One region of the Marinobacterium sp. YM272 genome, then DNA from elsewhere that is predicted to be linked to it. Evidence: riboswitches for the same ligand, from Rfam matches in the RefSeq annotation. Region 1 holds a riboswitch; each other region holds the start of a gene.
What was found. A riboswitch is a leader RNA that binds a small molecule or an ion and turns the genes downstream of it on or off. The one in region 1 is predicted to bind cyclic di-GMP.

Region 1 (9,959 bases):
GACGACGATATAGGTGCATGTATCACCACCAACGGCGCCAGGGGTGAAAATCCGCTGCTGAATACGATCTTCACCACGTGGGATGGCTTACAGGAACCGGGTTCCTTCATGGAAGGTTTTGTAAACCTGGGTACGATCTTCGACGGACTGGAGCAGGTGCCTTGCTTTAGTACTGTACTGCTTGAAGGACGTTCTTCAACCTCGGTTAAGTCCAACCTTCATGAGTACATCCGTGTACCGATCGAAACCTGCGGTAACGTGGTACTTGAAAAAGAAACCGACCCGCTTGGTGATACGCAGACGTTCGCCTTCACCTTCGGTCCAGATGGAGAACAAGGTACAGAGCCTGATGGATCACCGATCGCCGATGGTGGCCGGATCTTTATCGATGATGTGCATCCGGGTTCTTATGACGCCTATGAAACTGTTCCGGATGGCTGGACTTTGGACGCGGTAGACTGTCTGGATGACGCTTATCTGGATGAAGAGAACAATACCTATCTCGGCACAACCGGTGGTGACAGCACTGCCGGAGACAATATCAATGTGTCTCGCACCGAGACCGTGCATTGTCTGTTTAAGAACGTCAAGAAGGGTAATCTCATCATCCGTAAGGTCTACACCGGTGAAGTAGCCAATACGACTACGTTCTCGTACGAAGTGTTGAAAGTAGCACCCGCAGAGACGATTTCGACCTTCGATCTCGAGGCCACGGTTAAGGAATCTGATCACTACGACTGCGATACAGGTGTCCAGTGCAAAACCATAGAGGACCTTGTTCCTACGGTTTACACGGTAGAGGAAACTGAGGTTGGTGATGCTTCTTTCGAAGCCCTGAGTTGTACATCTGATAATGGCGAAAGCACTGTTCTTTATGACGGCGCTAAGGCCACTATCGGTTTGACACCGGGAGATACGGTAACCTGTACCTACGAGAACTTCATCGCAGCTGCGCCAGGTGACATCTACCTGCAGAAAGAAACCATTGCCTTCGATGATGACGATCAGGCGTATCGTGTTGCTGCCAATGCAACCTTCAGCTATGACACCACATCTCAGGCTAGCGGTGAAGGTGGTGACGACCCAGGACAGATTGGCTTGCCGAATCCTGTCAATCTCTTAACCAGCAGTGGCTTTGTATCAGAACAGTATTCACCGGTCTATGCCGGTACACATACCGTAGATGAGCAAACCCCTCCTGATGGCTACGAGTTCCACGACCTCGACTGTGGTTTGGCTACCGAGGCTGATCCTCCGGCTCCGGGTGAGGACGACGTGGGAACCAGTGTCAGTGGTGATGCAGCGACAATCACCATTAACGATGGCGAAGCAGTTGTCTGTCTGTGGCGTAACAAGGTGATTCCTGCCAAAGCCAAGGTTGTCAAAACAACCGTACCGGCCGGTAATGAAAGTGGTTGGGAGTTCAAGCTGTATAAAGGCGAGACACTTCTGGCTACAGGAAGTACTGACAGCGAAGGTAACCTGGACTTCGGCGTTGACCTGAATGCTGGTGACTACAAAGTTGTTGAAACCGCAAAAGCAGGCTTTGACCTGACTGATGTTGGTGGCGCCGACAATGCAGGAGGGGACGACGTCTGTACATTCACTGTTGCCTTCCCGGATGACAGGGATAGCACTTTCGAATGTACGTTCGAAAACACCGAACGTGGTCAGATCACCTTAATCAAGGAAACAGTCGGTGGCACAGGTAGCTTCGACTTCGCTCACAAGATTGATGGAGTGAGTGGAGCTATCGATGGTCTTGCTACCTCGCTCGACACAAGTGGTGACAACCCTGCTTCAGATGATTCCAATAAGTTGGTACCGGGGGCTTATTCAATCTCCGAAACAGTACCTGCTGGCTGGGATCTGACAAGCCTGACCTGTGTTGATACCGATACTGAAGGTACTGACAGCACGGGTAACGTTACCGATCCGCTGGGTGAAGGCGAAACAGGTACAGCATCTATCTACCTGGATCCAGGTGAAACCGTAACCTGTACCTTCGTCAACAGCCGTCTGCCGACGCTGACACTGGTGAAAGAGGTTAACAACCAGTTCGGTGGCGAGCGTGAGGCCAGTGAATGGACTCTGTCTGCTACCGCAACAGGTGGTGCAACCGCTGCCTTTGACTTCTCCGGTAAAGGCGAGCAGGCCGCAACGGGTAACAGCGCGGATCTCGGTCCGTACGACGTCGCCGCAAACGTAGCCTACCTGCTGGAAGAAGATCAGTTTGACTTCTATGAAGTGCAGACAGATTGGAGCTGTGCCGGTGATGGTACGTTCGATGGCGAAGCGAATACCATTTCGCTTGGCTATGGTGACGACGCGACCTGTACAATTGTCAACAAGGATATTCTGGTTGAGTTCTGCCCGGACGGCAGCAATACAGGTAGACCGCTTGCACTGACCCTTGAGTACACCGGTGAAAATAATGACATCAACAGTCAGGAAGAAGGTAATGTCGTTATTGGTCCGCTGAATGGGGCTTACCCGGATCCTGCTGATATCGTCATCCTGACGAAACAGGGTACTCAGGTGCCGGAAGATAGCCCGGCAGATAATGTGGCCATAGGCGATACCTTCAGCTACAACCACTGGAAGGATAACGGTGGTGCGGGTATCCCGCCGGTAACCATCTTCGAAATCTATACCTCCGACTATACCGAAGGTGGCGGAACGTTCATTCAGAGCATTGAGTTCCATACCTCATGTTCACAACCGCTTAACGTCGGTGATGAATATGGACCGCTGAAGGTTGTAGGTGGGACGCTGAACGATGGTACTCCGGTAGGACAGCAATAAAACAATCTTCAATATTGAAGAGTAAATGAGGAAGGGGCCGCTTTTGGCGGCCCCTTTTTTGTGCGCAGCTTGGGATAAAATCCCTATCCTTTGCGCTCCGTTGAGTTCCCTGATCGGTCCTGTATATCCTTATCCACGTCCTCTAATCCCTGTAATCCCTGCAACGCATTTTTTCTAATCGCAGCCCGTCGTTGACGGCTTGGCTGCCGATTACTTATTCGGACCTTTACCGTTGCCCTTGCTGGTGCCGCTGCTATCGCTTCCAGATGCTAATGACACTGTAACGGTGGCAGTTGCGCTCAGGTTGCCGTCGCTGATGGTGTAGTCGAAGCTATCGCCATTCTTAAAGCTTTTGGCGGGTGTAAAGGTCAAAGTGCCATTGCTATTGATCTTTACCGAACCTTTGGAGCCTTGAGTCACACTGGTAACAGTAAGCGTATCGCCATCAGGATCGGAATCGTTAGCCAGAACATCGATGATAACTGAGGTATTGCCATCGGTAGTTCCGGTATCGTTTGATGCCACTGGTGCCTGGTTAGTGGTTGAAGTACTTCCTGCGACGCTAACACTTACGGAAGCGCTGCTGCTGCCACCCTGCCCATCGCTGATGCTGTAGGTGAACGTTTCAATACCGCTGAATCCTGTTGCTGGCGTGAACGTAAGCGTACCGTTGGCGTTGATCTTGGCCTGACCGTTAACGCCGCTAACGGAGGTGATGGACAGGGCATCGCCATCCGGGTCTGAGTCATTGCTCAATACAGCAATGGTAACCGGTGTTTCATAGCTGGTGCTTGCGCCGTCGTTTTTGGCAACAGGCGCGCTATTAGTCGTGCCAGTATCTACCTGCCCTTCAATAACCACCATTGTCGACAAGGTGCTGCTGTAGCTTCCGCTGGAGGCTGCGAAGTCCAAACCATAGAAGGTTTCTGCGGTATCCACTGGTGACGTGATCGTAAATGAAATGGTAGAGCTGCTGCCAGGCTCAAGCGTTACAGCCTGGGTGGGCAGGGTGCTGCTCCAGCCAGATGGCAGGGTATTACTCAGCTGGTACTGATTGCTTGCGCAAGCGCTCGTATCATTATTGCTCAGTGTCAGAGAGTACTGAATATTGGCGCCAGCGGCAGCCCACTGAATATCGCTCGGTGCAAGTATTAGAGACGGATCCGTTTGCTGACAAACCTGGGCGGCTGCTGCATTCACGTAGATGCTGGCAGTCTGTGAGTTTAACGACTCGGTCGCAATGGTTGTTCCACTTAGCTCATCTACAAATTGCTGGCCAGCTTCAAGCGCCGAATCCCACCAGTCGCTGGTCTGCGCATTCATGTCGAGCATATGGAAGCTGTCACCATCGGCGGGTGCTGCAGAGCGCACGGTAGCGCCCTGGAGGAAGTTACCACCCTTAGTCAGATCTGAGTCAAAACCGACCGGCTGGCGGTACTCGACGTAATACCATTCCTGATTGCCGGTATTGGGATCGATACCCTTCAGGAATTTCAGCGCTTTGACTCCACCATCCTGAGCTGAATAGGGTGAAAGCGAGTAGCTACCACTGGTTTCGACTGTCTGGATCGCGGGAGAGCTACCGTAACCCAGCCAACCCAGGCGCTCCTTTTGTGGTGCACTGAAGTGCCCGGATACCATGGTCCCCATGACGTCAGGGATATCGCCGTACTCGATAGATGAACAGGCGGTACCAACGCTGGCGCTGCCGCAGGACAGGGCGTGAGAGTGATAAAGGCCCAAATTATGGCCCAGTTCATGGGCAATGGTGCTTAGTTGAAACTTACCATTGATAAACGCTTTTGACGGTGAACCGCCGACAGTACCAACGCCGCCCCACTTGCAGGCAGAGGTATACGGATGTATGAACACCAGGCGGTCATAGCCGGACAAGTTTATGCCACGGGCTGTAGCTTCTTCCCGTGCATAGGTTTCCAACGTTTGGGTACTACAGGTTGTGCTGCTTTGCGGAATTGTAAACCAGCCAAAGGTGTCGCCACTCAGCCAGGTTTGACCGTAGGAGTTTTCGCGGATGAACTGGTCAACTTCGCCGAATACGATATCGTTGGTCTGTGCAACCGTCGCAGGCTGGTTAGTTGGGTTATCCTGGAAATTGACGAGGATGACAGCCGTGCGCTGTTCGCCGAAGGTATTGGCAACCGGTTCAACAGTGCTACCAGATGAGTAGCTGGCATTATCGGCAGCGAGCGACAAAGTGGTGTCATCTTGGTTAAACACTACAACACCATCCGAGTCTTCGTCTGCAGACTCGAAAAATACACCATTCATGGCAATTGATGAGCCCGTTAACTTGTCATGCGGCAGCTGCCCAGAGAAGCGAAGCTTGAAACGCTCCCCGAAAGCTGTGTTTACAACATGGTGTAGTTTTTGGCTGCCGTCTTCATAGTCTTCATAGAAGATTTCCAGCTTACCCTCCAGGTCGATGCGTTGCTCCAGCTTTTCCAGCACCTGAGTGGGCAAGCCTGCCTGCTTGTCATCTGGAATAGTGGCGCTTAGCACGGCTGCCGGGTTGCTTTCCATCAATTCAAGCAGGAATGCTCGGCGTTCTTCCGCTTTTGCGGTCAACTGTTCCAGAGCACGTGATTTGTCGGCACCCTGGGCCTTGGCCCATTTTTTCTGAAGGTTCAGCAGCGCCTGGGTATGTTCAAGAGCCTGCTGACGGGCCTGTTCAGCAGTTGCGGATGCGGCGGCGGGTAATGACTGAGAGTGTCCATGAACGTCAGCAGCAAAGGACGGCAATGCCACCGATGCAATGGCAGCGGACAGTGCTGTTACAGCGATGGAACGAACCAAGGTGGGCCCGGCTAGGCGCATAGATCTCTCCTGATACATAAAATTCAGTGAAGATCCTCTAGCGGCGTACCGTAGTATCTCTACTTTGGCGGTCCGGCGATCCCCTGTGATGCGATCTCTTTGCTCGCTTCAGTCGGGACCCGTAACTTTGCGCCGCCCGATTACTCGGGGTTAGCCTTTTCAGTAGAGGATCAAAGTTGTTAATTGTTTATCGGGTTATGTCTTATTCGTGATGCACTTAAAGAATGATCTGTAAGCTCGGTATCGTTTTTTTGTTACTTGTTACATAAAAGCTATTCGTTTTAGCCTTTAACCGTCTGAGCTTTACGTTAACTGTTACCCGAATTAAACGTTCTTAGCTTGAGGGGGATATTATCAACTGCGAGATGTAAGGTTAAGTATGCGATGTATAAAAGAAAGTTCCGAATTGAGCGGGAATAAATTTAAATGAATCAATAAATTAACAGGTTTTGTGTCGCTTTAAATTTTTTGTTAAACCAATGAAACAATTCTAAAAGAGCTGAGTGTAATTTTATTCTATAAATGTTTCCTTTAAACAACATATAAAGGTTTTATGTAAATTGATTGGTACACTCTGAAGTGGAAACGTACAGCGATTTTTTGTAAGAACTTTTTGTTATAAAAAATTAAATAATGGATTTAATTTAGTATCTGTCTGTTTTTGATGTCAAAACCAAGTGGATGGAGGCCGGTAAATCGCTTCTGATGACAGAAGGTGTCTACGGCGGTGCTTGAAGAGAGAATCAATACCAGCGATCGGTGGACACTGAACCTGATAATGTCTCCGTGTATCATCACTCGATATCAATGCTGTAATGAATGGATAACACTAACGTTTATTTCATTAAATCCATATCTATCAATGGCTTATTTCATTTTCCTGTCTCCTGGTTTTCTCTTTTCTGTATCTTTCTGTTAACGGTTGAGCCTGTAAATTTCCTTCTGAAAAGACAGAATTCTTTTTAAATCATAGGCTTTCGTCATATGGCGCAGTCGTTGCTGTAGAGAGCGTAAACCAGTGCGCTAATTGGTTGCGAGCTAGCCTTCTGTATTTTTAGCAGTACGTAGCAGTACGGGTCGCTCAATCGGTTAGTGCTTGAACGCACTCGAGGAATAATGATGCAACAGCACGTGCTGCGACATCAGGCGGGCCAGTCTAAAAGATCTTTATCCTTGTCGCTCAGGCGCATGGTTCATGATGGATCGGTTTGGGACAGCGTCGGTTACCTGTTGGTTCTGTGCCTTGCTGTATACCTTCTCAGTGCGCACCTTGGATTTTTCAGTGAAGCGTCAAAGCCTCCCGATTCGCCTCATGTTGAGAATCAAACTGCCGACGTCTCCGCAGCCTCGATGGGCCAGGTGTCAGGGCCTGTGGCAGGCCAGGGAAACTCAACAAGCCGAGATACAGTCGAGCGCGGTTATTCTTCGGCTAACCGGATAGCGCCCGATATGCTGTTGGAGCGACTGGAGCTGTTAGATGACAGGCCCCGCTGGACACTGCTGGATATCGATGTTGCACAGATGCAACAGGATCTCTCACGGCTAATACGCGAGGGGGATACCGCTTTACCCGCTATCGCCAAGTTTCTTGCGCAGGGAGGCGACGTTGATTTTACCAAGGGGGGGCTTGATGAGGCCGCGGGGTATCCGTCATTGCGGCTGGCACTCTTTGCCGTGCTTGAGCGTATCGGTGGTCACCAGGTCGAGTCGATTTTTTACGACGAACTTCATAGAACCCAGCGGCCAACTGAAATTGAGGCCTTGGGTCACTACCTCAATGACACCTCTCCCGGTTTGTATGATCAGGATATCGTTCGCGCTGCCCGCGATGTTTTCTTGGCGGGTAATGATGAAGGGGCAGAGAGGGCGGATACCGGCCCGCTGTTTAAAGTCTTCAGTCGTTTTGGGGATGCATCGCTCGTCCATGATCTCGCACAGGTTAATCAGCTGAACTGGGGCCGTTACGCCGCAATTACCCTTGCCACTATCCCTGAAGGCAAGGGGGTACCAGTCTTATCAGACTGGGTTTACGGTGCCCATCAGTCGGATTCCGGTGCACAGTTTGCAATCAAAATTCTCGCTCAATCATCCGAATATCCCGCTGCTGCAAACGCCATAATCAATAGCGTCAGGGCGAATTTGATTCCCGACCGGCGTTGGGCCGAGCTGTCACAGCTGATCGCCGGTACTTACCACATGCAACTCGATCCTCCGGGTCAAGGGGGGCTCTCCAACTATAAACCCGACATTCGCTACGGCGCGCTGAGGACTACCCAGTATATCTCGCGAACCCCCGGCGGAGGTCAGGTGGTGTATGGGGTGGAGTTTGCCTCGTCGGTGCTTGCAGCTGATCAGATTCTTCCCCGTATGGAGCTCGTCGATCAGTTACTGGTTGAGGTCAGAAGCCCGGTCGCGAAGCGGGAGCTGGAAAAAGCATACGAAACACTCTGGTTATTACACCTTCAACAGGAGAAATAGCAGGGCAGGATGCTCAACTGAAACCGGCACGGCGCGACGTCGTCTGACGGTCGAATCACCAGCCTTAATTAACGGAGGGGCTGATTATGAACGTTAAGCACAAATGGAGGGGCGTCACGGCGTGTGTGCTCGGTGCCGCTTTATCCTTTTCACTGACCGCCGGCGCAACGTCGTTGGGCGACAGTAATTTTGAAATCGACGAAGATGCGGACTTCTTGTCTAATGACGGGGGCATTGATTGGGATTTTGCCGTCGGAGATGGGCTGGTGGTTGCAACTGATCTTCCTACCGGGTCCGACGACGACTCATTCAAGGGCGGGACCAAAGAAGATACGGTCGACCCGGATACCACCTTCGGTAGTATTCCGAACAACAAAAGTGACCTGAAGCATTTCGGTGCTTATCAGGAAACCAGTAACGGTAGAGACTACCTGCATCTGTTCTGGACACGCGTTCAGGATCCGTCCGGCACCACGCTGATGGACTTTGAGTTTAACGCCGGGAATTTCCAGCATGATCCTACCTCAACGGGGGTACAGTTTCCGATCCGTGAGCCGGGAGACGTACTGGTCGAATACAAACTGGCCCAGGGGGGTATAACCCCGGAACTGTTCCTGTATCTCTGGCTGGAGGACGCAGGCGATGGTGTCTGTGAAGCCGGTAAATACCCCTGCTGGGGGGAGCAGATTAACCTCAGTGCGGCTAATATCGCGATAGGGTCGATCAATACCAGTATTGCTGACGGTGATGGTGTACTGGCACCGCCTCCGGGGATTCCGAACGGCACGCCTGTACCTATAGGTGACTTCGACCCCTATACCTTTGGTGAGGCAACTATCGATCTGACTGCTCTCTTCCCGGAGGGCGAGTGCGTGTCATTCGGTTCCGCGCACCTGAAGAGCCGCTCGTCCGACTCGTTTACTGCGCAGATGAAGGATTTCATTGCACCGATCGATGTCAATATCAGTAACTGCGCCAACATCAACATCAGCAAGACCGATGAATTAGGCAACACCGTGAATCAGGCTGGTGCGGTTTTCCGCCTGTTCTATGATGATGGTGATACCCCAACTGTTTATGACGACGCGGATGCTACCAACCCGGACTCTCGGGTTCAGGTCTTGGTGGCAGTGCCAGATACCGACCCTGTCGAATATGAATTACAAGATATAGAAGACTGTACCACCGACGGTAGTGGTACCTGTACCTGGATTGATATTCTCGCCGGTGAATACTGCGTGGTTGAGGTGACTCCTCCAGATGGACACATGCTGCCTGAAGATCCTTACTACTACTCGTGTGGAACCGTTACGGCGGATAATGATCTGGACGTAAGCTATGTCGACCCGCGTATTCCCGGCCAAATCATCGTCCAGAAAGTGGATGAAGATGGTACCCTGCTGAATGGCTGGAGCTTTGCGCTGTGGACTGACGATGGTGGTGACCCGCCGGCGCCGGAGACTGATCTGGAGTTAAGCTGTGTGACCGGTGAAACGGAAGACGGGCTGTGTACCATTGAGGGAATCCTGCCGCCGGAAGGTGAATTCTTTGACACCTACTGTGTAGTGGAAACCAACCCCTTGCCTGATGAGTATCAGGATAGCGATCCCCAGTGTGGCATTGTCGTAGAATTGGGTGATACGGGCGTAGACGCGATCGAGGTCTTCTTCGTTAACCCGCGTATCCCCGGTGCGGTCAATATTCAGAAAGAGGATGAAGATGGTTCCCTGCTGAATGGCTGGACCTTTACGCTCACGAAGGATGTAGATGGGTCACCGGGCGATAGCACCGGGTTGAGCTGCGTAACGGGCGCCGGGGAAGCTACCGATGGTGTATGTACC
Region 2 (9,959 bases), 1.4 Mb from region 1:
GAAGAGGCTCAACGGGGACTCGCGCTGCAGGCGCTGGGTAATGATCTGATCAAGCTGTTTGGCGGACGCTCGGTACATCCAGTGGGAGCCCGTGTGGGCGGTTTTCACCATGCGCCGGACGTGGACGCAATGGCCCGGCTACATGAACGCTTGCTGGCTCTGCGTCCGCAGGCACAGGCGCTGACCGACTGGTGCGCCACCCTGCCGATGCCCGACGTGACCGACGACTTTGTCTCGGTGGCGCTAAAGCATGAGGCCGAGTATCCGTTCCACACCGGTCGCCTGGTAAGCTCAGCCGGCCTCGACATCGACTCGACAGAATGGGAGCAGCATTTCCGCGAGGAACATGCCCCCCACTCCACCGCGCTCTGGTCGTTGCTTGAGGACAAGCCCTATCTGGTCGGCCCGCTGGCACGGGTGAATCTGAACGCCGCACAACTCCCCGCCGCCCTGGTAACAAGGCTTGAACGCCTGGGGCTGCGCTTTCCCAGCGACAACATGTTTCACAGCATGCTCGCCCGGGCGGTGGAGATCGAGATCGCCATTGAGGAGGCGCTGGCGATCAGTGGCAGCTACCGCTTGCCGGAGCGCCCCTTTACCGAGGTAACGCCCAAAGCGGGTATCGGCTACGGTATGACAGAAGCGCCGCGGGGACTGCTCTGGCACCGTTACGAAACCGATGACGCAGGACTGATTCGATCGGCACGTATCGTCCCCCCTACCAGCCAGAACCAGGCGCGAATCGAGCAGGATCTGCATCACTCACTGCAGGCGTTCGGACTGGATCAGGACGAAAACGAGCTCAGGCTTCACTGTGAGAAAGTGATCCGCAACTACGATCCCTGCATCTCATGCGCCACGCACTTTCTGCGCTTAAAGCTCGATAGAGGATGAACGCCCGCCTGAGGATTATCGGAATCGGCTCTCCCAGTGGTGATGACCGCCTGGGCTGGGAGTTGATAAGTCGTTTGTCCGCCAGACTTGGCGACAGGCCTGATGTGGAACTGATTGCGCTGGATCGACCGGGGGTCGCTCTGATCGATTATCTGTCAGGTCAGGAGGAGTGCTGGCTGGTGGATGCGGTGAAGAGTGAACAGGCCCCTGGCTGCTACCTGCAGCCGGGGCTTGATCAGCTGCTGCAGGCGGGAAGCGCTACAGCTGGATCACATGGCGTTGGCCTGGCCGAAAGTCTGAACCTGGCCGCTACTCTTGGCCTGCTTCCGCACCATCTCGAACTCCACTGCATTACGATCGGCACGGCGGACCTCCTCAGCGAGCAGCTGAGCACGACGGTTGACGCAGGTGTTGACGGACTGACGCAGCGCTTTGTTCAGCGCCTGGAAAAAGATGTTGTTCATACAGCTACCTTCAAAGGTGGAGTGGGTTCTTTCGGATCGTCATCCGGGTCGTCAGACTGACCCTCTGCGATCAAATACGCTTTTATCGCTTCTGCCACTTTCCCGTTCAGCCCCGGCAAACCGGTATTCCCGAACAGGCGGTTGAACTCCAGCACATAGGGATGGCCATCAACCATCGCAATATCAAAGCCGGCATGGTTGATCTCCAGCGTCTTCGCCAGACGCAGCGCCAGCTCTATCACGGCCTCGGGTATCGGTGTCTCACCGTCCACGCGGCCACCCTGTGACAGGTTGTTCAAAAATCCATCGAAACCCTGCAATCGCCAGAAGCCACCGACCACCCGCTCACCAACGACAATGATCCGCAGATCCCTGTCGATCGGTAACCATTCCTGCGCATACAGCACATCGGTCCGGGCACGATAGGCATTCCAGTCCTGTAACGAGCGTATCAGCCATACCCCCTGCCCCATCGACGCCTTTGGCAGCTTGGCGACAAATGGCAAGGGCATAAGTGACCAGATACGTTCCGCACCGCTTTCGGTATTTGGTTCGATCAGGGTCCAGGGTGTGTTCCCGGGAGCCACCATCTCGAAAGCCCGGCTCATCTCCACTTTGTCGTGACCGATCAAATAGGTCGCAAGACTGGGGAAGATCCGTCCTTTTAAACCATAAAGGATACCGCCGAGTTGCCAGTACTCGGGAAAAAGCACCCACTCAGCATCCGTGATCTCCGCCTTGTGCCGGAACATATACTCCGGTTTGATATAGCGGACATCGGGCAAGCCGAGTGCACGAAACGCATCAAAGGATACGCACTGCATTAGAGTTTCTCTGGATGTAAACCCGCCGGCGGATCACCGGTCGGGGGCGTTAAGCAACTGGACCAGGAATCTGGTCAATTGGTCAGAAGCGGGGCGCATTGTAAGCGCCCGAGAGGCCGCTTGTCAGTCTTTTTATTGGTGAATTTTTTTACACTTCTTCATGACGATTGATTGATATTTAATCAGTATCAAAACGCGTCAGTAACTTAGATTCAGCAACCCGATTTTAACCGCAGCAATCGGTTTCAACAGTTCTTCTATTACTGTTAGACTCGCCTGATTAACAGTTTCTTCCCAGGTCGGTGGATGGTGATACCACACCGGCCTTTTTTCTTTCCGATCACTGTCGATCTGCCGCCACGCCATTGAGGAACATCTCAATGCCCTGCTCCAGACTTTTCTCCGGCAGATCCGCTGGAAACTGGATACCGAACAAGCCCTGTTGATGCCAGGGCTGCTTGATCAGCTCGATAAACTGGCAGGCGGCCAGCTCACAACTATCGACCCGCAGATGCCCCTGCTGCGCCTGAGTCTGCAAGAATTCAGTCAGCCTGGCTCTGACCCGTTCGGGTCCGTTGGCGTAGAAAATCCGCTGAATCTCTTCACGGTCCGCACCGTTGACGGAGATAACCAGCCGAAACAGCGCGATCGCCTGCGGTCTGCTGATATGTTCAATGAAACGACGGCCAAAGCTTCTGAGCCCGCTCTCCAGATCCTCATCCCAGACGACACGGTCATCAACGCTGTCGAACAGGTCGTTGGTCGCCTGCTGCGTCATCGCTTCAAACAGGCCCAGCTTGTTGCCAAAACAGCGGTAGAGGGTACTCATCGAGCCACCTGCACGTTTCATAATTTCGCTGATACTGGCGTTCTCGAACCCCTGCTCAAGAAACACTTCGCGGGCCGCATCCAGTATCCGCCGCTGGCGCTCACGCCCTTTCGGCGTCAACTTCTGGGTATCGCTACACTGCTCGGAACTGCTCATATCTCCCCACGGATTCCCGCCACAAGCGGACAAAGTGCCAAGTATATCGGTTATACCGGTGAGTCCCCATCGCTACTGGACTCAGATCAATAGTGTAATGTATATTACATTATCTATATTTACTTTACACCGGCCCGTCACTACATCATCACGCCCGGGCCCGATACTCAGCCATCTGGCACAAATACCCCGGCACGCCCGTGCGCCCCTTTAGCACTATTCTGCACCTGTTCGACTGCCTGTCCGGTGGCCGGACCTGTTACTTTATCGGAGACACGCATGAATCCAGGCTCGACCAGCCGACATATTCCCGGCTTTATTTTTATACTCGCCGCCCTGACAGCGCTGGCCCCCCTGGCTACCGATGCGTACCTGCCCGCGGTGCCCACCATCGCGCAATCACTGGGAGCCAGTGTGCATCAGGTCGAAATGTCGATCAGCTTTTTCCTGTTCGGCTTTTCCATCGGCCAACTGTTCGGCGGCCCCTTCTCCGATCATTTTGGCCGCCGAATCGGTATCTTCACCGGCCTGGCCCTGTTTCTCACCGGCTCACTGGCGATCATGTTCACCCCCAACGTGGAATGGCTCTGGGGCTTTCGCATCCTGCAGGCTCTCGGGGGCGGTATGACCGTAGTGAACACCCCGGCGATCGTAAGGGATCTGTACAGCGGCCGGGAGAGCGCCCAGACACTGTCACGCATGGCGGTGATCCTGATGCTGGCACCGCTGATGGCACCAATCCTCGGCAGTGTGGTGCTGCAGACGCTCGGCTGGCATATGATTTTCGGCTTACTGCTGATCTATGGCGCGATCATCGCCACGCTGATCTACCGGGCACTACCCGAGACAAGAGAGATTCAGAAAGACCGGCCCAATGCGGTCAAACGCTACTGGATGGTGCTGCGTAACCGCCATGCTGTCGGTTACCTGGCCTCGGCCTGCTTCGGATACGGCAGTCTGTTCGCGTTCATAACCCATTCGCCCTCGGTGTACATGGGATATTTCAACCTGTCGGAGTCGGTCTACCCCTTCGCCTTCGGTGCGAATGTGTTTTCCGTGTTGATCATGAACAAGATCAATATCCGCATGCTGGCAAAGCATGCTCCCAGGAGGCTACTGCTGGCAGGTCAGCTGATACAGCTGGTGACCGGTATCGGGTTGGTACTGTTTGTCGCTTTTGGCGGCAGTGAGCTGAACATTTTCCTGTTCATCGCTCTGGTGATGCTGTTCTTTGGCTGTCACGGGCTGGTCAGCGCCAACTCGATGGCCGGTATTACCGACTTTTTCCCGCGCAACAGCGCGACGGCAACCGCTCTGATGGGCGCCTGCGGCTTCGCATTCGGTGCAATATGCGGCTCGGTCACCAGCCTGTTTGCCGATGGAACACCGCTGCCCATGGCGATGATGATGTTCGCCTGCGCCCTGCTTTCGCCACTTGTCCGTATGCTGCTTCAGATGGGACCGGCGCCGGCTCCCTCCGATTAAGGCGGGACCCGGGCCGGCATTTAAGACCTGAAGTCAGGCCTCAGGCAGGCTCACCGAGCTCCATTTTGCCGGACACGGCTTCATCCCGTTTATCCTCGTTGCGGGCGCCGGCGATAAACTCGCTGCCCCAGCGACGGATATCATGGTAGGTGACGATATCGTAGAGCAGACGGATACGGGTCGCCGCTTCACTCGGTGTCATCACCAGCCCCTGGTAGCAGCGCTCCGCCAGGTCATGCAGGTCATGGGGGTTGGTCAACAGCGCACCATGCAGCTCGGCGGCCGCGCCGGTAAACTCCGACAGAACCAGCCGTCCGGCGCCACCGGTGAGCCCCTGAATCGCGACAAACTCCTTGGCAACCAGGTTCAGACCGTCACGCAGCGGAGTGATCCACATCACATCGGCCCGCTCATAGAACGCCGTCAGCTGCTGCATCGGGAAACCGCGGTAGTAGTAGCGGATCGGCGTCCAGCCCACCTGGGCGAAACGGCCGTTGATACGCCCCACCGCCTGCTCAATATCGGCCACCAGCTCCTGGTACACCTTGATCTCCTGGGCCGCCGGCACACAGATAATTACCAGGGTCACTGCGTTGATCATATCCGGGTGAGCATCGAGCATTTTTTCGAACGCCAGCAGCTTCGGCAACACGCCCTTGGTGTAGTCGAGACGCTCCACCGACAGGATCACCTGCCCGTCGCCCTTTTTACCCACATCCTCTTCCAGCAGGCGCTTCTGTTTGCGGTAGGCGCTGGAATCCAGCGCCTGTTTCATCCGGTCGATATCCAGGCCCACCGGATGAGCACCCAGGCGGATGGTACGATGAGTGGTTTCGATCTCGGTGGTCATTTCGCCAAGGCCGGCGGCGCAGCCATAGGTCAGGAAGCGAGGCGCACAGGGCTGGCGTTCCTGCACCTGGAACGGCATGACACCGCGCACCACGTCGACAAAGTTTTCCACCTGTCGCGGGATATGGAAGCCGACATAGTCGCACTGCAGCAGGCTGCCGACGATCTCGCGGCGCCAGGGCACCACGTTGAAGATATCCGCTGACGGGAAATGGGTATGGTGGAAAAACGCGATCTTCAGGTCGGGGCGGCGCTCACGGAGGTAAGCCGGCACCATCCAGAGGTTGTAGTCGTGAATCCAGACCAGCGCACCTTCAGCCGCCTCTTCCGCCGTTTTTTCGGCGAACTTGCGGTTCACCTCACAGAACACTTCCCAGTGATCTTCACGGAACTCCGCGCGTTCCCAGAAGGTGTGAAGCATCGGCCAGAACGCCTCCTTGGAGAAGCGCTTATAGAAGATATCCACGTCTTCCTTGACCAGCGGTACGCGAGAGCAGATCAGGTTGGGATAGGCTTCCTTATCCACACTGGTGTGGGTGACGAAAGGATCTTCGGTACCGTCATCGATACTCCAGGCGATCCAGGCACCGCGGGTACCGTCGGCAAAAAAGCTTAGCAGCGTCGGCAGAATCCCGTTGGGCGAGCTGTGCGGCTGGCGACGCACCTTGCCTTTCTCACGTACCTCTTCATAGGGCAGACGGTGATACACCATCACCAGGTCCGATGTGCCGCGCTCGGTATCGTCAAACCCCTCGTGGGCCACACCCTGAGGACCAAGAAAGCCGAAGTGACTCATCGCATCCAGGATACCGCTGCAGCCGGGCTCATCCGAATGCAGAATCCAGGCATTCTTCTCGGTGGCATCCAGCAGGTCCTGTTCCGAGCCCCCTACACAAACCCCCTTGAACTGCCCTTCGAGCATCGGCAGATCATTCAGCGTATCGCCGGCTGTAAGAACATCGTCCTCATGCTCGCCCATGTACTCGACCAGGCGCTTGAGTGTCGCGCCCTTGTTGGCCCCCTTAGGAAGAAAATCCAGGTAGTAGTTGGATGAGTACAGCAGGTCACAGCCCAGATCCTCGGCGATCTGACGAACTTCATCGGTGACCGCATCGCGCTCACAGAACCAGGAACTACGACGTGTCTGTGGCACCTCCTGGCGGCGGATATTTTCGAACCGCTCCATCGCCTGAACAATAGGGATATCACCGGGCCAGTTCTGCTCAATCTCTTCAAGCAGCTCGGACACCGGCTGCAACGTAGCGCCATCGATGACCGTGGCACCCACATCACAAATAATATACTCCGGCTCGGGAATCCCAGGATCGGAGAGCAGCGGCATCACCGCCTCAAGGCCACGCCCGGTAACAAAGACCAGGCGAATCCCCGGGTGGGCATTGATCAGTTGATAAAGGCGCGCCCTGTCATCGGGGTTACCGCTGAGAAAAGTACCATCGAGATCGGTCGCTAAAATCATATTTTGGACTCCTTCACGTGGATAGAGGCCGGACGCGGCAGAAAACCGGAACCCTCGGTCAGCCACTTGGCGGCAGGCGGGTTCGACGGTTTGAAACAGCGCAGGTTTTCCAGAACCTGCCATCTTATGCACAAAAACAGTGCAGGCAGGCCTGACGGAAAACCGACATCCGGAATGAGAATAGGGTATGAAAGGCTGGAATGGGGTGAAGACAGGCTTGAGGAGCGACCCACCCAAGCGGTGCGCGCTGGCGTAGAGATAAAACTTGAAGGGGTATTTCGATTACAAATCAAATACATAACTTGCCAGCAAGCCGATATGTTCGAAGATGCTGATCGGCTCTACCCAGCGTGGCTGCTTAGCGGCGACGTGTCAACGTGGCCCCAGCATTCAAAGCAACCTCTGTTATTACCTCCTGTTAGAAAAACGACGCGCCCGGGGATGTTCTCCTCGTACGTTTAGGGAATATGCAATTTGCGAACCACCGCTTGGGCGAGCGGTGGTCTGGCAGGAAGGGAAATACTCAGGCTGACTCGGCCTGTTCAGACTTGCGCATCCGGACACGATAGGCATTGGCGGCCATCTTCCAGCCCGGCAACTCCCCTTTCAGATCCAGGCGCTCGATATATCCCTCGCTCAGCGTCGCGGACAGGTCGACCCCGAGCTCGTTGTCGATGGTCGGCAGCAACGCATCGGCGATATGCACGGCACAGAGCGGGCTAAAGGTTTGACCGACTGACTCCTCCGGAGAGTGGTGCAGCATCACCGCCTCCACCACCTGAGGTGACAGGTTCCACATATCCAGCAGATAGGCACCCAGCTCCGCGTGAGTCACGCCATACGCCATGCGCTCCACCAGATGCAGCGGCTGCTTCTTGCGTGCCGCAAAACGCAGCACCTTGAGGTATCCCTCACCCTGCTCGGCGGCGAGCATCAACATGCCGATATCGAGCAGCAGTCCTGCCAGGAACGCCTGATCCTTGATCGCCGGGTTCCCCTTGGCGAAAGGTGTGGCAATCTCCTGGGACAGACGTGCCACGCTGAGGGCACGCTGGTTCATTTTATCGAAGGAGAAAAGTTTCCAGCCATCTCCCTGCGGGTAATGGGCGTTGAGATGCCCGGCAAGTGCAAGACCACGTACCGTGCGCACGCCCAATAGCGTCAGCGCTTCTGTCAGGCTTGAAATGTGCCGGCTCAGGCCGAAGTAACTGGAGTTCACCAGCCGGATTATCCGCGCCGCCAGGGCCGGATCACGCTCAACGATCAGGGCGATATCACGGGTGCTGGTGCGCTCACTGCTCAGCGCGTTACTCAGTTCCCGGTAGATCGAGGGGGATGAGGGAAGCCGGCGGAAAGCGGCAAAGGAGCGCACCACCTTGTCACGGTAGAGCTGACGGGTCACCTGAACCGTCTGCTCAACGGAGCTTACGATCTCGGCAATACTCGCGCCCTGGAAAATGGAGCGGTGCACCACATCCAGGGCTTTCGCCAGCTTAGCCGAGCTGAGTGGCGGAGAGAGCAGAATACGGGCGACTTTCGGCTTGACCTCTCCCACCTGCTTGAGGATACCGATCTCGCGCTCAAAACTGGAAATGGCGCCTACGATGACGGCGTCAAAGGCGGTCTGCCGCAACAGCTGGAGGGCAACACGGGGATCATCACTGCGCACCACATCCCAGTTACAGCCTTCCTGCACGAGGCCACTGCCCCAGGTTACAAATGCAGAGTGTGGATCGATCAATAGAATTTTCAGTGGCCCGGAATCCTTGGTGCCACCTGTGTCAGCCCTGTCCATATCGCGCTCGTCAATTAATCGGTACCCGGCGATAACCGGCGCACCTGTAACCCACAGACTCGCTCAGAGCAGTTGTCAGTTCTGAGCGTCTCCCAAAGTAAAAAGCATACTTCAGATCCTCAGAAGTGGTGGACTCTTCTAGTTCACTCTCCTTCGACAGCCCGGCCATCCCAAAGGGATCCGTGACTTTGCGTCACCCGATTGCTCGGGGTTTGCCTTTTCGAGAAAGGATCCGGATTAATGATGATCAGAGGGAGCAGACACGCGTTACCACGCAGTGCTTGGTAACCACTCCCTGTTTAGGGGAATATAGCACAAGGCTGTTCGAAGAATGAACAACGTTGCCATTTAACTCCACTAAATCCCTGTCTGGCATCAAGGCGACGGGCGCCCTGCAGATCCGTCTATGTATCAAAACCGATACAACTGAATAACGGATTATGCCTAAGTCCTTTTATTCCACTCGTCGATCAGCGGGGTTTGACGTTACGTCCGCCATTAAGTTCCATACAACTCCCCGTGACGTAGGGGTTATCCAGCAGATAGCGAACCGCCTGGTAGACCACTTCAGCGCCGGGTTCGATCCCGAGGGCAGATTTTTTCAGGGTTTTCTCACGATAGGCCGCATCGTCATCCGGGTTAAACAGGATCATCGAGGGCGCAATACTGTTGACCTTCACATCAGGCGCCAACAACCCTGCAAACGAGAGCGTCATATTTTCCAGTGCCGCTTTCGTGGCGGCGTACGCGATGTGCCTCGCGGAGCCCTGCCCCGCAACCCAATCCGTCATATGGATGATGTCGCCCTGACGGTCCGCGCCGAACCAGCGTCGGGCGGCCTGATTGATCAGATAAGGCGCCTGCATGTGCACCATCATCATCTGCTGCATCGCCTCTGCACCCTCGCTGTCATCCATCCAGGTTGAGGCATTGTGAATAATTGCCCGTAACCGCAGAGCGCGCCGATCGATATCGGCAATCAGCGCTTCGATCCCCTCGACGGTGGAGAAATCAGCCAGCAGCACCTCAACGCCCTCCAGAGGTTCGCCCGCCCACTCCTGCCGGTGGGAACGGCAGGTGATCATGACGTTAAAGCCATCCTCGACCAGGCGCTTCGCACAGTGCAGCCCCAGCCGTTGAGCGCCGCCGGTAATCAGCACCCAGGATTTAGTCTCCATGACACTCC
Region 3 (9,959 bases), 2.0 Mb from region 1:
ATCAACTGACCGATCAGCAGCAGCTTTTCGGTGATCGTAGTCTTACCGGCGTCGGGGTGGGAGATGATGGCAAAGGTACGTCGCTTGGCGACTTCTTGCGGGACAGGATTGGACATCGCTTTGGGTCTTCCAGAATTGCATAGCTGATCGATCGGCCCACAGGCCGTCGACAGGTGATCGGTTAGAAAGTGCGCTATTCTCGCTGATCAGAGGCCGATGAACAATCGATCAGAGCTTAAATCGGCCCGCTTACCCGCTAATCCGAGGCAAAAGGCAACAAATACCGGCCAGATTTCCGGCGCGGTGAGCTGTTGGCGGACGATACCGAAAGGCGCTTCAGGTCTGCGACATTCTGCCCCATGAGCGAATGTAAACGACAGAGTACAATACGGCAGTTACCGCCACTGAGTTGACGCAACATGCCCGGTTATCACGAGACCCTTTTACAGCTGACCTACACCCGCGTCCTGATTCTGTTCGGTCTCGGTATTCTGATACTCGCCGCCGTCTACTTTGTCGGCGCCGGCGTCAATGTCTGGCTGATCAGTGCCACCCTGGGGATGATGGCACTGATCAACCTGTTCACCTATGCGCGTCTGCATTCGCAATGGCCGGTCACCGAGACCGAACTGTTCTCCCAGCTCTGTGCCGATGCCATTCTCTACGGCGCGCTGATCTACCAGACCGGCGGTGCCACCAACCCGTTTATCTTCCTGCTGCTGATCCCCCTGCTGATATCGGCGGCCACACTCTCCTGGCGTTTCACCTGGCTGATGGCGGTCATTGTGGTGCTGTTCTACAGCTCTCTGCTGCGCTACTACCTGCCGGTACTGCCGCCAAAAACCGAGCACCACTTCAGCCTGGCCGCCCTGTTTGACCTGCATATCATCGGTATGTGGCTGAATTTCCTGCTGACAGTGCTGCTGATCACCTGGTTTCTGGTGCGTATGCAACACGCCATGCGGCAACAGGAGCGGCGCCTTAATCGCGAGCGGGAACGTCGCCTGCGCGATCAGCAGATGATCTCTCTGGCTACCTTCGCGGCCGGCACCGCCCATGAACTGGGCACGCCGCTGTCGACCATGAGCGTCATCCTGAAAGATATGGCACTGACCCATAAAGACCCGGAAACCGCCGAGGATATCGCCCTGCTGCAACAGCAGGTCGGCGCCTGCTCCGAGCGGCTGCAGGCGATGGCTCGCAGCGCACGCGATGCGGATGCCAGTCAGCCGAAGCCAGTAGACCGGCTGCTGGACGAACTGCTCGATGAGTGGCAGATAATCCGCCCCCAGGCGCAGTACCGGCAGCCGATCATAAAACAGGGGGACGCCCCCGAGGTTGCCACCAGCCCGCAGTTGAAACAGGCGCTGACCAACCTGTTCAACAACGCCGCCGATGCCTCGGACGAACCACTGGAGATCGAACTGGACTGGGATAAAAACGATATCTGGCTGCGCATTCATGACCAGGGACCCGGCCTGCCGCTTAGCAGCTCGGCCAACCTGGGACGGCCGTTCGTGACCACCAAGGGCAAAGGACTGGGCATTGGCCTGTTTTTGACCGCCACAACGCTGTCCCAGCACGAGGGCGAGGTGCGCCTGTACGACCACCCGAAAGGCGGTACACTGACGGAAGTCCGGCTACCCGTCGTGCCACAGCACACCCAGGAGGCAGAGTGAGCGAGAAGTTTCTCGTGGTCGATGACGACCCTACCTTTACCCGCGTACTGGCACGCTCGCTGACCCGGCGGGGCTTCAGTGTCAGCGTCGCGCGCAATGTTGAAGATGCGCTAAGCCAGGCCCGGCAGGAGACCCCTGCACTGGCCAGCGTTGACCTGAAGATGGAAGGTCCTTCCGGGCTCGAGCTGATCGAGGGGCTGAAAGCGCTGAACCCACAGATGAGAATCCTGATCCTGACCGGCTACGCCAGCATTGCCACCGCCGTCGATGCGATCAAGCTTGGCGCCAGCAACTACCTGCCCAAGCCCGCCGATGCGGACCAGATACTCGCCGCCCTGAACCATGAACAGGTGGACGTCGCGCAGGAGATCAGCGCCGACCCCATGTCGGTGAACCGGCTGGAGTGGGAGCACATTCAGAAGGTACTGGCGGAACACGACGGCAACATCTCCGCCACCGCACGCGCGCTGGGAATGCACCGGCGCACCCTGCAGCGCAAACTGCAGAAACGCCCGGTCAGGCGCTGATTCCCGCCGCTAACGGAAAGAAAAATCCTTACTGCTCATCGATATAGCGGCGCGCATCGAAGGTGCGGATCCAGTCCGGGTGAAACACCATCATGCCGGTCATGATGATGCCGTTGAGCAGGCCTTCCGGGAACATAATCAGCGGCAGGTAGCGCACGTATTCGTGGTAGATCTTGCTCCAGGGATAGACGTCTGCCAACCAGAGCAGCGACCCCATCGACAATCCCCCCGCCGCTGCGGCCACTCCGCCTCCCAGAAAAGCGCAGAGGAAGAGATAAACAAAGAAATTACGCGGCAGCCAGGCCTCGACTGTTCTCAGCACGCCCAGGCTGACCAGCGCCGGAATCACCACAAAACAGAGTGCATTCAACGGTAACGCCTGCCAGCTCTCACGTCCGATCAGCGCCAGCCCGATCAGCGCCGCACTGCCGGCGCAGAGCGCCAGATCCCAGCCAAACATCAGGGTCAGGGTGGTCATACCAACAAAATGGATCGACAGACCGGGGGAGATACCGGCACGCATGGTCCACATCAGCATCAGCACAACCGCTGCACCGAACAGCAGATGCTGAATACCGCGCTCACGCTTCAATACACCCCAGGGAAGCCGCCAGAGTGCGAACGCCATAATACCGAGATAAAGCAGTGCCGAGATGCCCAGCCAGAGCCCGGACACCAGTCCGTCATTTGGAGTCATTGGCTAAATTCCACTGCGCCAGTGAGGAAGTTACGTCCAGTGTAAAACATTGGATCGGCCTGCCGCAGCGGCGGCAACTGACACAGATCAATCCAGCCCAAGGGTAAAGAGCAGTGCATCCTCGCTGCCATCCTCGGCGGCGTAATAGTTGCGTCGGCGCCCGCTGGGCGTCCAGCCGCAATGCTGATAAAGCCGCTGGGCGGCATAGTTGGACTCGCGGACCTCGAGGTGACAGCTGGCAACACCTTGCGCAGCCAGCCCTGACTGCACGGTCCTGAGCATAGCGGCAGCCAGCCCCTCGCCCTGACGCGCAGGGTCCACACCGATACGCAGCAGCTCCGCTTCATCCAGCACCACGCCGAACAGTAGAAAGCCGAGCGCGACGTCGGCTTCCATCAATAACCAGCAACGGTAGCGTTTGGGATTCGAGAGCCAGCCGAGCCAGATTTTTTCCGACCAGGCCTCATCGAAACAGCGATCGTCGAGTCTGCGCAAAATCGCCAGATCGTTTTTATTCGCCGGGCGCAGGTCAGCCATTGCCAGTCCGCGCTCGCAGCGGCTGGATATCCCGCCAGATGCCGGCTTTCATCTCGGGAAGTTGCAGCGCCTCACTGAGACTGTGACTGGCGACACAGGCGATACCGCCCTGCAGCGTGAAGCGGATGCCGCGCAGCACATCCAGCCCCTCTTCCCGGCCCAGCAGCCATTGCGCAGCACTCTCGCCAAGCAGCAAGGCGCCACGTACCGGTTTCAGCGCCAGCGTCAGTTCCAGCTTGCGGGCGACCGCTTTCGCCAGCTCATCCGGCCCCTGATTCAGCGACGCGCCTGCTAACACAGGCCAGGAGAGCAGCGAGGCATCGCTCGGCGCTTCGCTCTGCCCCAGTGCCGTCAGTATGCCCCGCAACAGGCGCTGATGCTGTTGCCCAAAACCCTGACGGCCCGCCGGTGGCAGACTGTCTACCACCAGCAGATCGCCCGCCAACACAAACGCCAGCTTGACTCTCGGCGCTTCGACACGCGGGCCCGGACGCGCGGAAACCCTGGGTGCTTCCATCTCGTCTTTGCTGACGGCTTGCTGAGCTGCCGGCTTGGGCTTGGACTTAGTCTCAGCAGCCATCTCCAGGTCCAGCGATGCACGTGCTGCCGCTCGCGCCTCCTGTCCAGCGGCACTGGGCATTAGCGGCGCTGTCTCCGGGGCAGCAGTCGCCACCGCCTCGCGGGCGGCCTGGGCAGGCTCAACCGAATCAGGTTCTTCCGAGTCCCAGACATCTTCCTGGCCATGGACAAAACCGGATACCCAATCCGCCGAAGGCGCCGCGCCGGGCAGCGCGGTGCGCGGCAGCCAACTGGTAATGCCGATGGCACTCAGGTAGTCGTGTCTGTGCTGTTCCCGGGTAACGCTCACGCGGCTTTGTCCTTCACAACGGCGTCCTTCACACCTGAGGGTGCGCTTTCTGAATATTGGCGTCGAGCATGTTCAGGGCATGCAGATACGCCTTGCCCGAGGCAATAATGATATCGGTATCCGCACCCAGGCCGTTGACGATCCGCCCGCCTTTCTCCAGGCGCACAGTTACCTCACCCTGGGAATCGGTACCCTCGGTCACCGCATTGACCGAATAAATCAGCAGACTGGCACCTGAGTTGGCGACCTGCTCGATCGCCTTGAAGGTGGCATCCACCGGACCGCTACCCTGGGATTCAGCGGCATACTCTTCGCCACCGATCATCAGCTTCACGCTGGCTACCGGTATTTCACCGGTCTGGGAGGTGACGCTGAGGCTACTGAGGCGGTATTTTTCGCTGGCCGCTTCGGCGCGGGCATCACTGACCAGCGCCATCAGGTCTTCATCGAAGATCTCGTGTTTCTTGTCCGCCAGTTCCTTGAAACGGGTAAAGGCGGTATTCAATTCGGCATCGGTCGCAAAGCTGGTACCCAGCTCTTCCAAGCGTGCGCGGAAGGCGGCACGGCCTGAGTGCTTGCCCAGCACCATGCGGTTGGTGTTCCAGCCCACATCCTGGGCGGTCATGATCTCGTAGGTTTCGCGATGCTTGAGCACGCCATCCTGATGGATGCCGGATTCATGCGCAAAGGCGTTGGCACCGACGATCGCCTTGTTGGGCTGCACTGGGAAGCCCGTGACGCTGGAGACCAGGCGCGAGGCGGGTACGATCTGGGTCGTATCGATAGCCGTTTCCAGACCGAGCATATCCTTGCGGGTGCGCAGCGCCATAACGATCTCTTCCAGCGCGGCGTTACCGGCACGTTCACCGAGACCGTTGATGGTGCATTCCACCTGGCGGGCACCGGCACTGACTGCGGCCAGGGAGTTAGCCACCGCCAGTCCCAGGTCGTTGTGGCAGTGCACGGAGAAGATCGCCTTGTCGGCATTGGGAATGCGCCGCAGCAGTTCGGCGATGCGGTTACCGAACTCTTCCGGCACGGCGTAACCAACCGTATCGGGAATGTTGATGGTGCGTGCGCCAGCATCGATCACGCGCTCGATGATACGGCACATGAAATCCATCTCGGAGCGGCTGGCGTCTTCCAGTGAAAACTCCACATCGTCGATCAGGCCACGGGCACGGGTAACGGCGCGCACGGCGCTTTCGACCACCTGATCCGGATCCATCTGCAGCTTGTACTTCATGTGGATCGGCGAGGTGGCGATAAAGGTGTGGATACGACCGGAGTTCGCCTCGCGCAGCGCCTCACCTGCGCGGTCGATATCCGCATCCAGCGCCCGGGACAGGGAACAGACGGTGCTGTCCTTGATCGTGCGCGCGATCGCCTGCACCGACTCGAAGTCACCAACGCTGGCGATGGCGAAGCCCGCCTCGATCACATCCACCCGCATCCGTTCCAGCTGTCGCGCAATGCGTAGCTTTTCGTCTCGCGTCATCGATGCGCCCGGGCTCTGTTCGCCGTCACGCAGGGTGGTATCAAAAACTATGACTCGATCCTGGCTACTCATGGTGTTCTCCGAATTCTTTGGCTCGCACAGCCTGTAACGATATGGGCTACAGTATACAGCCCATGGAGGGTGGATGCGGCGCTAATATAGCGCCTGAACACCTGCTTTAAAACAGGGTGCTGCGACCGGCATTCACTATGGGTTAACCTAACCTCACCGACAACAGCCAGATCGAAGGGTAAGCATGTCTCCGACCGATTTCGACCGACTGATCGACCGCCGCGACACCGCCAGCCAGAAATGGGAAAAGTATCGCGACCAGGAAATCCTGCCGATGTGGGTAGCCGACACCGATTTCATGGCGCCCCCCTCGGTACTTGCAGCCCTGCACGAACGTGTCGATCACGGTGTGTTCGGCTATACCAATACGCCTGCAACACTGAACGAGCGGGTCTGCGAAAGACTGCAGCGACGCTATGACTGGACCGTCAGCAGCGATCAACTGGTCTGGCTGCCGGGGCTGGTCTGCGGCCTGCACCTGGCCTGCCGCGCCGCCACCGAGCCGGGTGCGACGGTGATGACACCGCAGCCGATCTACCCGCCATTCATGTCGGCGCCGAGGCTATCGGAGCGGGAGATGTTGACCCTGCCGATGGTCCGCGACAACGGTCGACTGCGCATCGACTTCGACGCGCTGGAGCAGGCGATCACCCCCGCCACTCGCCTGCTGCTGTTCTGCAACCCGCACAACCCGGGCGGCACCGTCTATCGCCGAGAGGAGCTGGAGCAGCTTGGTCAGATTGTTCTGCGCCACGATCTGCTGGTCTGCTCCGACGAGGTCCACTGCGACCTGATTCTGGAGCCGGGGCTTGAGCATATTCCGCTGGCCTCGCTGAGCGAGGAGCTGGCGGCCCGCACCATCACCCTGATGGCGCCGAGCAAGACCTACAATATCGCCGGCCTCGGCTGTGCATTCGCGGTTATTCCTGACGCCCAGCTTAGGCGGCAGTTTCAACGCGTGCGCAAGGGAATCGTTCCCGATGTCAATCTGCTGGGTTACACCGCCGCAGAAGCGGCCTACGCCGATGGTGATGCCTGGAACGAGGCGCAGCTGAACTATCTGCGTGGCAACCGTGACTACCTGGTGGAACAGATCAACGCACTGCCCGGCCTGAAGCTGGACCCGATAGAGGCAACATACCTGGCCTGGATCGATGTCAGCGGCGCCAAGCTGGAAAACCCGGCCCACTTTTTCGAGCAGGCGGGCGTTGGCCTTTCACCAGGCAGAGATTTTGGTGATGACCGGTTCATGCGCCTGAACTTCGGCTGTCCACGCGCCTGGGTCGAGGAAGCGGTGGACCGGATCCGGCGGGGACTGCTGAACTCACTGCCCGCCTGAACCCGTTTCAGGCACGTTCAAAGCTGAACGGGATCACCTCGTCGATGCGTGCTGCACCCAGCGCCAGCATGGCCAGACGGTCGAAGCCTAGGGCGACGCCGGCACTGTCCGGCATCCCCGCCTCCAGCGCCGCCACCAGGCGCTGCTCCAGCGGACGCTGAGGTAATCCGAGCCCGGCGCGCTGGTTCTGATCCTGCAGCAGCCGGCGCGCCTGCTCCCGCGCATCGGTCAGCTCCTGGTAGCCGTTGGCCAGTTCGATACCGCGTACAAAAAGCTCAAAACGGGTGGCTACCGGGGTGCCGGTTTCATCCTCCACCACCTGCGCCAGCGCCGCCTGAGAGGCGGGAAAGCTGTGCACAAACACGGCACTCTGCAGCCGGGGTTCGATCACCTCGGACATCAGCAGGTTGAGCCAGGTATCCCTATCATCATCATCGAACGGTGCGTCGACATGCTCACGACAGCGACGCGCAAGTTCGGCGGCGCTGGCGCGGTGCGGATCCAGCCCCAGCTCACGCTGAAACAGCGCGCGGTAGCTGATCCGCTCTGCGCTGAACGCCGGGATCGCAGCCGCCACCAGCGCCTCCACCTCGTCCATCAACGCCCCTGCATCCCAGCCGGGCCGATACCACTCCAGCATGGTGAACTCCGGGTTGTGACGACTACCGGATTCACCATTGCGAAACACCTTGCCAAGCTGATAGATCGCTCCGCTGCCGGCCGCGAGGAGCCGCTTCATGGCGTATTCGGGCGAGGTCTGCAGGTAGAGCGAATGCGCCGGTTGCCCCGGTGCAGGACTGTAGGACGCCTCTATCGAGTCAATAAAGGGGTCACTGACGGCACAGTGGGAAAGCAGCTGGGTATCAACTTCGAGGACGTTTCGGGACGCAAAAAAATCACGGACAAGCGCCAGAAGCCGGGCACGGGACCGCAAGGAATCGATGGACGCACTGGGACGCCAGTCTTCACTCGGTAGCATTGAAAAAACCGGACTTGAGGAAAAGGTCGGTAGGGGGTGTCTCTCCTTCGGTAGCCCGGCGGTCTAATCCATTTAAACCCGTAGCTTTGCGCACCCGGTTACCCGAGATTGCCTTTTCGAGAGAGACTCTTTCGCTGGAATGCGGAATCGATATTTGGGCAACGTACAGGTTGGGCGGCCTGAACGCCTATCGATATCCGTATCAGCATGCTAGCAACAAAATCTGAGCAGCACCATCCCCGGTATCGATTAATTTTCAATCAGGGATACTGCTCTTATCCTGCGCTCTGCGGCACAGCAAAACGGCCCCGCCCGGGGGCCGTCGCAGCTATCAGGCGCGGCTGACGTATTCACCGGTACGGGTGTCGATTTTCAGCACTTCACCCCGTTCGATGAACAGCGGCACACGCACGACAGCACCGGTGCTCAGTGTCGCCGGCTTGGAGCCACCCTGAGCGGTATCGCCCTTAAGGCCCGGATCGGTTTCAACCACTTCGAGCTCGACAAAGTTCGGCGGCGTAACAGCGATCGGATTGTCGTTCCACAGCGTGATCAGGCACTTGTCCTGCTCTTTGAGCCACTTGCCGGCGTCGCCCACAGCGGCCTGGTCGGCAGCGAACTGTTCGAAGCTGCTCGGCTCCATGAAGTGCCACATTTCACCATCGTTGTAGAGGTATTCCATGTCACGGTCCATGACATCGGCGCCTTCCAAGGATTCGTTGGACTTGAAGGTCCGCTCCCAGATACGGCCGGTCATCAGGTTGCGCAGACGCACGCGGGTGAACGCCTGCCCCTTACCCGGTTTGACGAAATCTACATCGACCATGGTGCAGGGATCGCCATCGATCATTACCTTGAGGCCGTTTTTAAACTGGTTGCTGGAGTAAGTTGCCATTGGATGGTTCCGTTTTATGCTTGGATTAAGCTTAAAATCTTGCAAACGTGCCGGGAAAGCCGGCGGAAAAAGTGCGCTAAAGTGTACAGGGGAGGCTCCGGCCAAGTCCACCTGCATGGACTTGATAGACGGGGGACTGATTCGGCAGAATGCCGCCCACCATCCCGTTGAAGAACCCGGACATGACCCTGACCTGGCCCGCCCCTGACGCCTGGCAACAGGCGCTGCGCAGCGCTGTTACCGATACAAACGAACTGCTTGCCCTGCTGGAGCTGCCGGCGGACCTCGCTGACGATCGCGCCCATGCGCAGTTTGAACTGCGCGTTCCCCGGGGGCTTGTCAGGCGAATGCACCGGGGCGATCCCCAGGACCCGATCCTGCTGCAGGTACTACCTCAGGGCCGGGAGATGACACCGGTCACCGGCTTCAGCACCGACCCATTGGCCGAGCTCGGCTCGAACCCGGTGCCCGGCGTGGTGCACAAGTACAGAGACCGCGTGCTGCTGATCGGCAGCGGCGGTTGCGCGATCAACTGCCGTTACTGCTTCCGGCGCCATTTCCCCTACCAGGAAAACCAGCTCGGCGGCGATCAGTGGCAGCAGGCACTCGCCTATATAGATGCGCACCCCGAGCTGCATGAAGCGATTCTTTCCGGCGGCGACCCGCTGGTAACACCGGACTCCCGCCTGGAGCGGATGATCGCGGACCTGGCCAAGCGTCCACACCTGAAGCGCCTGCGCGTCCACACCCGACTGCCTATCGTGATCCCCGAGCGCGTCACCGAAGGCCTGGTGTCAGCACTGACCGCCACCAGACTCAAGCCGGTGCTGGTCCTGCACTGCAACCACCCTCAGGAGATCGACGCCAG

Region 2: it holds a riboswitch for cyclic di-GMP, as region 1 does, so the genes downstream of both, ACQUQP_RS07355 (HDOD domain-containing protein) here and ACQUQP_RS13120 (Ig-like domain-containing protein) in region 1, are expected to answer to the same signal.
Region 3: it holds a riboswitch for cyclic di-GMP, as region 1 does, so the genes downstream of both, epmA (EF-P lysine aminoacylase EpmA) here and ACQUQP_RS13120 (Ig-like domain-containing protein) in region 1, are expected to answer to the same signal.

What each region holds. Positions count from the first base shown of each region.
Region 1 covers NZ_CP194171.1:2,955,744-2,965,702, reverse strand. The annotation lists gene ACQUQP_RS13125 (prealbumin-like fold domain-containing protein) at 1-2,805, shown strand, start outside; gene ACQUQP_RS13120 (Ig-like domain-containing protein) at 3,016-5,640, opposite strand; cyclic di-GMP riboswitch class I at 5,704-5,806, opposite strand; gene ACQUQP_RS13115 (hypothetical protein) at 6,760-8,118, shown strand; gene ACQUQP_RS13110 (MSCRAMM family protein) at 8,205-9,959, shown strand, end outside.
Region 2 covers NZ_CP194171.1:1,603,243-1,613,201, reverse strand. The annotation lists gene ACQUQP_RS07385 (Ni/Fe hydrogenase subunit alpha) at 1-894, shown strand, start outside; gene ACQUQP_RS07380 (hydrogenase maturation protease) at 891-1,418, shown strand; gene ACQUQP_RS07375 (ATP-grasp domain-containing protein) at 1,355-2,182, opposite strand; gene ACQUQP_RS07370 (TetR/AcrR family transcriptional regulator) at 2,523-3,167, opposite strand; gene ACQUQP_RS07365 (multidrug effflux MFS transporter) at 3,447-4,652, shown strand; gene ggpS (glucosylglycerol-phosphate synthase) at 4,693-6,978, opposite strand; gene ACQUQP_RS07355 (HDOD domain-containing protein) at 7,502-8,773, opposite strand; cyclic di-GMP riboswitch class I at 8,926-9,000, opposite strand; gene folM (dihydromonapterin reductase) at 9,244-9,951, opposite strand; gene ACQUQP_RS07345 (inorganic triphosphatase) at 9,941-9,959, opposite strand, start outside.
Region 3 covers NZ_CP194171.1:947,775-957,733, reverse strand. The annotation lists gene ACQUQP_RS04505 (peptide chain release factor 3) at 1-116, opposite strand, end outside; gene ACQUQP_RS04500 (ATP-binding protein) at 420-1,679, shown strand; gene ACQUQP_RS04495 (response regulator transcription factor) at 1,676-2,206, shown strand; gene ACQUQP_RS04490 (energy-coupling factor ABC transporter permease) at 2,235-2,903, opposite strand; gene rimI (ribosomal protein S18-alanine N-acetyltransferase) at 2,991-3,440, opposite strand; gene ACQUQP_RS04480 (hypothetical protein) at 3,433-4,308, opposite strand; gene ACQUQP_RS04475 (2-isopropylmalate synthase) at 4,337-5,878, opposite strand; gene ACQUQP_RS04470 (MalY/PatB family protein) at 6,063-7,217, shown strand; gene epmA (EF-P lysine aminoacylase EpmA) at 7,225-8,196, opposite strand; cyclic di-GMP riboswitch class I at 8,243-8,319, opposite strand; gene efp (elongation factor P) at 8,528-9,091, opposite strand; gene epmB (EF-P beta-lysylation protein EpmB) at 9,241-9,959, shown strand, end outside.